3 regions of the Acidovorax sp. FG27 genome follow, and region 1 is predicted to be linked to each of the others. Evidence: predicted binding sites of a transcription regulator. Region 1 holds the regulator's gene; each other region holds the start of a gene.
The links. Region 1 encodes LexA, which represses DNA repair genes until DNA is damaged. Its sites were predicted from a motif close to ACTGTATNNNNATACAGT; they were not measured.
Positions count from the first base shown of each region.

Region 2: a site for LexA is predicted at 1,305-1,322, ahead of ABWV53_RS02210 (DNA topoisomerase IV subunit B). Genes of this name have one in related genera too.
Region 3: a site for LexA is predicted at 1,292-1,309, ahead of recA (recombinase RecA). Genes of this name have one in related genera too.

Region 1 is NZ_BAABVY010000009.1:268,642-271,912, reverse strand. It holds gene hrpA (ATP-dependent RNA helicase HrpA) at 1-252, shown strand, start outside; gene ABWV53_RS08195 (hypothetical protein) at 505-1,071, opposite strand; gene lexA (transcriptional repressor LexA) at 1,390-2,064, opposite strand; gene ABWV53_RS08185 (asparaginase) at 2,158-3,120, shown strand; gene adk (adenylate kinase) at 3,196-3,271, opposite strand, start outside.
Region 2 is NZ_BAABVY010000002.1:381,478-384,748, forward strand. It holds gene ABWV53_RS02210 (DNA topoisomerase IV subunit B) at 1-1,288, opposite strand, end outside; gene ABWV53_RS02215 (MFS transporter) at 1,418-2,644, shown strand; gene ABWV53_RS02220 (hypothetical protein) at 2,641-2,796, shown strand; gene ABWV53_RS02225 (class I SAM-dependent methyltransferase) at 2,867-3,271, shown strand, end outside.
Region 3 is NZ_BAABVY010000012.1:99,663-102,933, reverse strand. It holds gene ABWV53_RS16415 (methyl-accepting chemotaxis protein) at 1-581, opposite strand, end outside; gene ABWV53_RS16410 (MarR family winged helix-turn-helix transcriptional regulator) at 719-1,228, opposite strand; gene recA (recombinase RecA) at 1,369-2,472, shown strand; gene recX (recombination regulator RecX) at 2,568-3,053, shown strand; gene ABWV53_RS16395 (Bug family tripartite tricarboxylate transporter substrate binding protein) at 3,212-3,271, shown strand, end outside.

The DNA of each region.
Region 1 (3,271 bases):
ATCACCCAGCGCCTGGACAAATACCGCGCCGACCCGGCGCGGGACGCCGCACGGCTCGCGGAACTGCGGCCGCAGGAACAGCGCTATTGGCGCCTGGTGGCCGAGCGCAAGGGCCAAGTCGATGCCCGCATGCAGGAAATGCGCTGGCTGCTGGAGGAACTGCGGGTGAGCTTCTTCGCGCAGGAACTGCGCACGCCCCAGCCGGTGAGCATCAAGCGGCTGGACAAGTTGTGGGCGCAGATCAACGCTTGACCGGCGACCGGCGACCGGCGACCGGCGACCGGCGACCGGCAAGCGCCTAGCGTTGTGTCCTGCAAATGCAGAAGGAAATCAAAAAGCCAAAAAGTGGCCCGGCCACGAGGCTGTGGAGTAAGCCGCACTGACTGCGGGGGCCATCACAAGCGGCTGGCTCCGCAGGCGGCGCCACCCGCATCCGGCGGCGAGCGGGTGACGGCCGGCGCGATGTGCTGGTGACTCCAGCAGGGAGCCTGCCGGGAGCGCGCCTCAGGCCGTCAGCGCGGCTTCGGACGCGGCGAGCCGGTCCAGCTCGGCGCAGACGTCCGCCATGCGGCCCGAGAGCACCAGCCGGGTCGGATCGGCCACCTGGATGCGGCGCAGCACCCGCAGCACCGGGCGCCGCCGGCTGGGGGTGGCCAGCCCCGTGTCGCCGTGGAACGACGCCGCGTTGGCCGCCTGGCCCGCCGCCGACGGCAACGCCAGGCTGGCGCGCACGGACTGCACCCGCAGCGCATGGAATGCCGGCAGAGCTACCGCTGCGGCTGCGGGCACGCGGGTCATGGGCACCACGCATGCAGGGGTGGCGGTGGTGTGTGGAGCGTCAGCGCCTGCCATCGACGCCGCATTGGCCGAGGCCGGTGGGGCCACTCCGCCTGCCGCTGGCGCACCGGGCGCCACTGCTGCCTGGGCGTCAGCGCCGCTGCCTGCGGGCGGGTGCCGGCGAACCATCGGCGCCGATGGGCTGGCGGCGATGCGGCCCGGGCGGGCGAACCATTGGGTGAGTGCCTTGACGGGATGCGACAAGGACGAAAAGGCGAGCAGGGCAATTCCCATGTGAAAACTCCATCGTGGCCAGTGCCTAGAACAGTGCCGGAGCATTCCGCGATGGCGAACCACATGGAGATCGGGGCTCGGCCTGGGCGGGGGGCTGGTCCCGACGGGGGAGCAGCCGCCCGAAGGCGCCTCGATGGCCATCGGTTCACCCCGGGGGGTGCGCCGGCCCCGTGCGAGGGCACGGAGGATTGAACACAGGCAGGATTGCCATTGAGCGGCTTGCCGCAGGGTTGGCGTGTAGGGCTTTGGGAAAGCGAACTGTGCGCCGCTCCCCCACCCCACCGCCAGACGCCCGCCACCTGGGCAGCCGCGTCAGCGCTACATGAGCATGGTGTTGCGGATCAGGCCGACTGCCAGGCCCTCGATCTCGAAGGGCTCGCCCGGCTGCACGGTGATCACCGGGTAGTCCGGGTTTTCGGGCAGCAGTTCGATGGCGTTGCCGCTGCGGCGCAGGCGCTTGACCGTGACGTCGTCCCCCAGGCGGGCGACGATGATCTGGCCGTTGCGGGCCTCGCGCGTGGCCTGCACGGCGAGCAGGTCGCCGTCCATGATGCCCGCGTCGCGCATGGACATGCCGCGCACTTTCAGCAGGTAGTCGGGCTTGTGCTGGAACAGGCTGCCTTCCACGCTGTAGGTTTGGTCGACGTGTTCCTGCGCGAGAATCGGAGAGCCTGCCGCGACGCGGCCGATGAGCGGCAGCACCAGCTGGGACAGGCCGGGAATGGGCAGGCTGAATTGGGTACCGCGGGCGGCGTTGATGGAGCGCACGGTCTCGCTGCGCAGGCGGATGCCGCGCGACGTGCCGCTGACCAGCTCGATGACCCCCTTGCGCGCCAGGGCCTGCAGGTGTTCTTCCGCCGCGTTGGCGGACTTGAAACCGAGTTGCGCGGCGATTTCCGCACGGGTGGGGGGTGCGCCGGTGCGGGCGATGGCCGTCTGGATCAAGTCCAGAATCTGCTGCTGGCGGGCGGTGAGCTTGGGGCTGTCGAGCATGGCGAGGTTCCAGTGCGTTGCGATGACCACAGGGATCGACTGCGGGGCTGGTGTTTAATCCAGTACCTGTATTTTTAACCAGTTTCTTCGAGGATGCAAGTGGCGGCTCAAAAAATCGTGGTGTTGGGAACGGGGGGCACCATCGCGGGCACCGCGGGGGATGCGTCCGACAACATCGGCTATACAGCGGCCCAGGTCGGCGTGGAGCAGTTGCTCGAGGCCGTGCCCGGTCTGGCGAAGGCGGCGGGCGACGCCATGGTCGCCGAGCAGATCGCGCAGGTGGACAGCAAGGACATGGAGCACGCCATCTGGCAGCGGCTGGCCGCACGCTGCGCCGCGCATCTGGCTGACCCGCAGGTGCGCGGCATCGTGATCACCCACGGCACCGATACGCTGGAAGAGACGGCCTGGTTCCTGCGGCTGGTGCTCGATGCCCACAAGCCCGTCGTGCTGACCTGCGCGATGCGGCCCGCCACCGCGCTGGCGCCGGACGGGCCGCAGAACCTGCTGGATGCGGTGGCCGTCGCCACCGCCGCCGGTGCGCGTGGCGTGGTGGCCGTGGCCGCCGGCACGGTGCACGGCGCCCATCAGGTGCGCAAGGTGCATCCGTACCGGGTGGACGCGTTCGATTCCGGAGACGGCGGCCCGCTGGGCTGGGTGGAAGAAGGGGCGGTGCGGCTCGCACGGGACTGGCCGGCGCCCGAGGCCCTCCATCCGCAGGGCGGAGCTGCCGGCGATGCGGCCCATTGGCCACGCGTCGAGATCGTGTTGAGCCACGCCGCTGCCTCGGGCCGCATGGTGGACCTGCTGCTGGCCGATGGTGTCGATGGCCTGGTCGTGGCGGCGACGGGCAACGGCACGGTGCACCAGGCGCTGGAGGCCGCGCTGCTGCGGGCCCAGGCGGCGGGCGTGGCGGTGCGGGTGACCTCCCGCTGCCCGCTGGGCCGGGTGCTGCCACGGCCTGGCGACGCGCTGCAGGCCGAGGCAGAGGGCCTGGGCGCGATGAAGACGCGGGTGTCGCTGCTGCTCGAACTGCTGGCGGCCCGCCGCGCCTGACGGCGCCCCGCAGGGCGGGGCCCCGCAAATGAAAACGCCCCGCAGAGCGGGGCGTCGGGCCAGAGGACTCGAAAGTCAGCTGGACAAGGCCTGCAGCGCTCGCTGGGTGATCTCTTCCACCGAGCCGGTTCCGCTGATGGCGCGGTACTTG
Region 2 (3,271 bases), on a different contig from region 1:
TGTGCGACAGGTCGCGGCTTTCGCAATCCGTGAGCTTGCCGGGCAGCACGGCCACGCCGGAGCCCTTTTTCTTCTCGACCTTCTGGCCGGCCTTCTGGCGCGTCTGCGCCGCCTTGATGGCGAGTTCGGCGAGCTTCTTGCCGTAGTCGACGTGCTGGTGCAGCCACAGCTCCAGCGCCGGCCGCACGAAGCTGGACACCAGCCGCACCGCGTCGCGCGAATTGAGCTTTTCCTTCACCTGGCCCTGGAACTGCGGGTCCAGCACCTTGGCCGACAGCACGTAGCTGGCGCGGGCGAATACGTCCTCGGGCAGCAGCTTGACGCCCTTGGGCAACAGCGAATGCAGTTCGATGAAGCTCTTGACGGCGTTGAAGAGGCCGTCGCGCAGGCCGGCGTCGTGCGTGCCGCCCGCGCTGGTGGGAATCAGGTTGACGTAGCTCTCGCGCACCGGCCCGCCCTCGTCGGTGAAACCCACGCACCACGACGCGCCCTCGCCCTCGGCGAAGCTCTCGCTGTGGCGGTCGGCGAAACCCTCGCCCTCGAAGAGCGGGATCACCGGGTCGGCCGACAAAGTCTGCGCCAGGTAGTCGCGCAGGCCGCCCTTGTACTGCCAGCTCTGGGTTTCCTTCGACTTCTCGTTGACGAGGGTCACCGTCACGCCGGGCATCAGCACGGCCTTGCTGCGCAGCAGGTGGGTCAGCTCGCCCATGGGCAGGGCGGCGGTCTCGAAGTACTTCGGGTCGGGCCACACGCGCACGGTGGTGCCCTGCTTGCGCTCGCCCGCCGCCAGGGGGCGCGAGGTCAGCGGCTCGGTGACGTCGCCACCCTCGAACACCAGCTGGGCGATCTTTCCCTCGCGGTGGGTGTAGGCCTCCAGTCGCAGCGCCAGCGCGTTGGTGACCGAGACGCCCACGCCGTGCAGGCCGCCCGAGAAGCTGTAGGCGCCGCCCTTGCCCTTGTCGAACTTGCCGCCCGCGTGCAGGCGGGTGAAGACCAGCTCGATCACCGGCGCCTTCTCTTCCGGGTGCAGGCCGAAGGGAATGCCCCGGCCGTCGTCCTCCACGCTGACCGAGCCGTCGGCGTGCAGCGTGACCTTGATCTTCTTGCCGTGGCCGGCCAGCGCCTCGTCGGCGGCGTTGTCCAGCACTTCCTGGATGATGTGCAGCGGGTTGTCGGTGCGGGTGTACATGCCCGGGCGCTGCTTGACCGGCTCCAGCCCTTTCAGGACGCGGATCGAGCCTTCGGAGTATTCGCTGCTTGCGGAGGAGGATGCGGGTTTGACTGCCATGGCGGCGGATTGTAGTGCTGGATATAACCACAGCCCGCATGGCTGGTTTAGCCCCGGCTTGCGCATGGCAGAGGTGGGCGAGACGCCGCCGCGTCAGCGGCCGCAGGCGGATTTGGCTACATTCGCCGGATGCATCAAGAAACCACCAAACTGTCCATGGGCCAGGTGCTGCTGTGCGGCGCCGCCATCGTCACGCTGTCGATGGGCATTCGCCATGGCTTCGGCCTGTGGCTGCAGCCCATCACGCAGGAGATGGGCTGGACGCGGCAGACCTTCGCCCTGGCCATCGCGGTGCAGAACATCGCCTGGGGCGTGTTCGGCATCTTCGCGGGCATGGCGGCCGACCGGTTCGGCGCCTTCCGCGTGCTGATGGGCGGGGCGGCGCTCTACGCGGCGGGCCTGGCCGGCATGGCGCTTTCGCCCACGCCGGTGCTGTTCGCGCTCACGGCGGGCGTGCTGATCGGCGCGGCGCAGGCCGGCACGACCTATGCCGTGATCTATGGCGTGCTGGGCCGGCAGATCGCGCCGGAACGCCGTTCCTGGGCCATGGGCGTGACGGCGGCGGCGGGCTCGTTCGGGCAGTTCCTGATGGTGCCGGTCGAAGGCCAGCTCATCGCGCAACTGGGCTGGCAGGAGGCCCTGCTGGCGCTGGCGGTGATGGTGTTGCTGATCGTGCCGCTGGCCTTCGGCCTGCGCGAGCCGGGCTTCGGCGCCTCGGCCCCAGCGGGTGCGGCGGCGCCGCGCAAACAGTCCATCGGCAGTGCCGTCTCGGAGGCGCTGCACCACCCCAGCTTCCTGCTGCTGACGGCGGGCTACTTCGTCTGCGGCTTCCAGGTGGTGTTCATCGGCGTGCACATGCCCAGCTACCTGAAGGACCACGGCCTGTCGCCCCAGGTGGCCAGCTACGCGCTGGCGCTGATCGGGCTCTTCAACATCTTCGGCACCTACATCGCCGGCACGCTGGGCCAGCGCATGCCCAAGCGCTACATCCTGGCCTTCATCTACTTCGCGCGGGCGGTGGCCATCAGCGTCTTCCTGCTCGCGCCGCTCACGCCCATGTCGGTGTACGTCTTCTCGGCCGTGATGGGCGCGCTGTGGCTGTCCACCGTACCGGTGACCAATGCGACAGTGGCGCAGATCTTCGGCGTGCAGCACCTGTCGATGCTGAGCGGCTTCGTGTTCTTCAGCCACCAGATCGGGAGCTTTTTGGGCGTGTGGCTGGGCGGCTACCTGTACGACCGCACCGGCAGCTACGACGTGGTGTGGTACCTCTCCATCGCTCTGGGCGTGTTCGCCGGCCTCATCAACCTGCCGGTGCGCGAGACGGCCATCGTGCGGCAGCCACGCCCGGCATGACGCCCGCCGCCACCCCCCATCGCCGCGCCGGCCGCTGGGCGGCGGGCCTGGCCTGGGCGGGGGCCGCCGCCCTGCTGGCGGTGGTGTTCCTGCTCTACTCCCAGCCCGATTTCATGGTGATGATGGCCGACCAGGTGTGGTCATGCTTCTGAGCCTAAAAATGGGACGGAAAAGCCCTCCAGCGCCCGTTGCGCATGGGCGTATAGCTACAGTATTCATAGCATGACCCTGCATGGCGGCGAAGCTCCCTCCGACTGGATCCGGCGCTGGTCGCACCTGGTGCCGGCGCGCAGCAGCGTGCTCGACGTCGCCTGCGGCCGGGGCCGCCATGCGCGCTGGATGCTGGGCCTGGGTCATGCGGTGACCGGCGTGGACCGATCGGCCGAGGCCCTGGCCGAGCTGGCGCGGACAGGCGCGGACGCGGCTGCGGCCCACCCGCCCGCGCCGGCGATCGAGGCCGTCTGCGCCGACATCGAATCCGGCCCCTGGCCCTTTGCCGGCCGCCAGTTCGGCGGCGTGGTCGTCACCAACTACCTCTGGCGGCCGCTGCTGCCCACCCTGGTCGCCAGCGTGGCACCGGGCGGCGTGCTGCTGTATGAGACCTTCGCCGCCGGCAACGAAACGGTC
Region 3 (3,271 bases), on a different contig from region 1:
ATGACCAGCAGCACCACCTGGGCGCGCACGAACACGCGCTCGGCGTCCTTGTGCGCCATGTCGCCGCCGCGCCGGTTGATGTCGGCCAGCTGGCCCAGCACCTGCACCATGGCCTCGAAGCGTTTGTCGGATTCGCCCAGGAACAGCTCCACCTTGCCATCGCGCGCGTCGAAAGGCAGGTCCATCAGGCGGCGCTGCACGTTCAGGTATTCGGTGCGGTCGGTCTGGTAGACCGTATAGGCCCGGCGCTCGTCGCCGTCGGTGATGAGCGGCTCGTACACCTTCTCGGCGTCGGTCAGCTGGCTGCGGCGCTTCTCCAGTTCGGCCTTGATCCGGTCGTGGCCGGCGGCGCTCGCCTGCAGCAGCGCCTCGCTTTCCGCCCGCCGCAACCGGTTGGCGGCCACGCGGACGTTGCCGACGGCCTGGATGCTGGGCAGCCAGTTGTCGCCCAGTTCCTCGGCGCTGGCGTTGATGTGGACCATCTGGTTCCAGGCCACCGCGCCCAGCACGAGGGTGATGAGCGTGGTGACGGCGAAGGCAAGCGCCAGCTTGGCGCCCATGCGAAGGTTGTGGAGATTCATGCGAGCACCGACGATTGACAAAGATTTGCTACACATCCTTACACAGATTTCACGCATCGCGGTGGCGGAGGGTGCCGCCGTAGCGGGCTGCCGACAGATGGCGCCATGTTTTCGTTCTTCACCGGGTGGGCGCTAGATCAGTCCGCCCAGTCATCACCGCCCGCGTAAGCCTCCAGCCCGATGGCGACCACCACGGCCACGTCCTGGCCGACCGCCTCGCGGAACTCGGCCTCCGCCTGCGCCACGGCGCGCTGGAAGGCCTGCAGCCACGCCAGGCCGGTGCCCGTGAAGCACACGCGACGGGCGCGGGCGTCGCCCGGGTCGGGCAGGCGCCGCACCAGGCCCCAGGCCTCGCACTGGTCCACCAAGCTGGCCATGGCCTGCTTGGTCATGCCCGCGCGGCGCGCCAGGTCGGTGAGCCGGTCGCCCTGCAGCGCGAGGTGCCGCGTGATGTGGATGTGCGCGGCGCTGACCTGATCGCGCGCCGCCAGGTTGGAGAGGGCCAGCGGCACCTCCACGTCGTGCGCCATAAGCTGCAGCACGCGGGCGTCGAAGCGGCGCATGGCGTGGCCCAGCAGGCGCCCCAGGTGGGTCTGGCGCCAGCCGTCTTCAGGCGGCGCGCGGAGCGCAAAAGTGGGATCGTTCATCTCCGGATTGTCAGCCAAACTGACCAAATTGATGTTTGAAATCCGGAGCTCGGGCCATAAACTACTGTTCAAGCATCCAGCCCGCCACCCACGGCGTCCGGGATGAAACGCATAACCCATTGTTTCTACAGGAGTTTCCCATGGACGTCGCCGTCAAGAACCCCAACCCCGCCCAACCCGTGAACAGCGAGAAGGCCAAGGCCTTGCAGGCCGCCCTGGCGCAGATCGAAAAGCAGTTCGGCAAGGGAACGATCATGCGCCTGGGCGAAGGCGAGGTGATCGAGGACATCCAGGTGGTCTCCACCGGCTCGCTGGGCCTGGACGTGGCCCTGGGCGTGGGCGGCCTGCCCCGCGGCCGCGTGGTCGAGATCTACGGCCCGGAAAGCTCGGGCAAGACCACGCTGACGCTGCAGGTCGTGGCGCAGATGCAGAAGCTGGGCGGCCAGTGCGCCTTCGTCGATGCCGAGCACGCGCTGGACGTGCAGTACGCGCAGAAGCTGGGCGTGCAGCTGTCCGACCTGCTAATCAGCCAGCCGGACACCGGCGAGCAGGCGCTCGAGATCGTCGACAGCCTGGTGCGCTCGGGCGCCGTCGATCTGATCGTCATCGACTCGGTCGCCGCGCTGACGCCCAAGGCCGAAATCGAAGGCGAGATGGGCGACGCCCTGCCAGGCTTGCAGGCCCGCCTGATGAGCCAGGCGCTGCGCAAGCTCACCGCCACGATCAAGAAGACCAATTGCATGGTCATCTTCATCAACCAGATCCGCATGAAGATCGGCGTGATGTTCGGCAGCCCCGAAACCACCACCGGCGGCAATGCGCTGAAGTTCTACGCTTCCGTGCGCCTGGACATCCGCCGCACCGGCACCATCAAGAAGGGCGACGAGGCCATCGGCAACGAGACCAAGGTCAAGGTGGTGAAGAACAAGGTCAGCCCGCCCTTCAAGACGGCCGAGTTCGACATCCTCTTCGGCGAGGGCATCAGCCGCGAGGGCGAGATCATCGACATGGGCGTGGAGGCGCGTATCGTCGAGAAGAGCGGCGCCTGGTACGCCTACAACGGCGAGAAGATCGGCCAGGGCCGTGACAACGCGCGGGAATTCCTGCGCGAGAACCCCGACCTCGCCATCGAGATCGAGAACAAGGTGCGCGAAGGCCTGGGCATCGCCCTGCTGCCGGGCGGCACGCCGGCCGCCGAAGGCAAGCCCGAGAAGGCGCCCAAGGCCGAGAAGGCCGACAAGTAACCCGGCCGGAGGGGCCGGCACCGGCCCCAAAATGGCATGAAAACAGGCTGCAGCGCTTGATTGGCAAGCGCATGCAGCTATTTTTTTAATAGCAAATGGGTTTCAACACGCTATCGATCAAGGGCCGGGCGCTGCGCCTGCTGGCGCAGCGCGAGCATTCCCGCGCCGAGCTGCAGACCAAGCTGGCCCGCCACGTGCAGGAGGGCGAGGACCTGGCCGCCGTGCTCGACGAGCTGGAAGCCCGGGATTTCATCAACCCCGCCCGCGTCGCCGATTCGGTGGTGCACCGGCGCGCGCCCCGGCTGGGCGCCCAGCGGGTGCTGCAGGAACTGCGCAGCAAGGGCCTGGACGAAGCGCTGGTGCGCGCCGCCGCCGAGCGCTTGAAGGACACCGAGCTCGAACGCGCCCGGGGCGTCTGGCGCCGCCGCTTCGACGGCCCGCCGCAAAGCCTGCAGGAGCGGGCGCGGCAGACGCGCTTTCTGCTGGCGCGGGGCTTTGGCGGCGACACGGTGCGCAAGGTATTGAACGGCGCGCCGGGCGACGACGATGAAAAGGGCGAAGAGGGTGGCGGGCTGGATTGAGTCGCCGTGCGCTGCCGCATGCCATGCCGCCACGGCATAGCAGCCAGCGCCGGCCCCCGCTAGCCAGGCCGGCAGCGGGCCGGCATAGTGCAGGGCCCCGGGCGCTCTGCCGGTACGGCACCCATGCTCCGGTGTTCCCATCCACAAGGTTTGCTGCCATGAACATTCAGAGACGCCCGGTGTGCGGCGCGCTGCTCGCGCTGGGCTTTTCCGCCCTG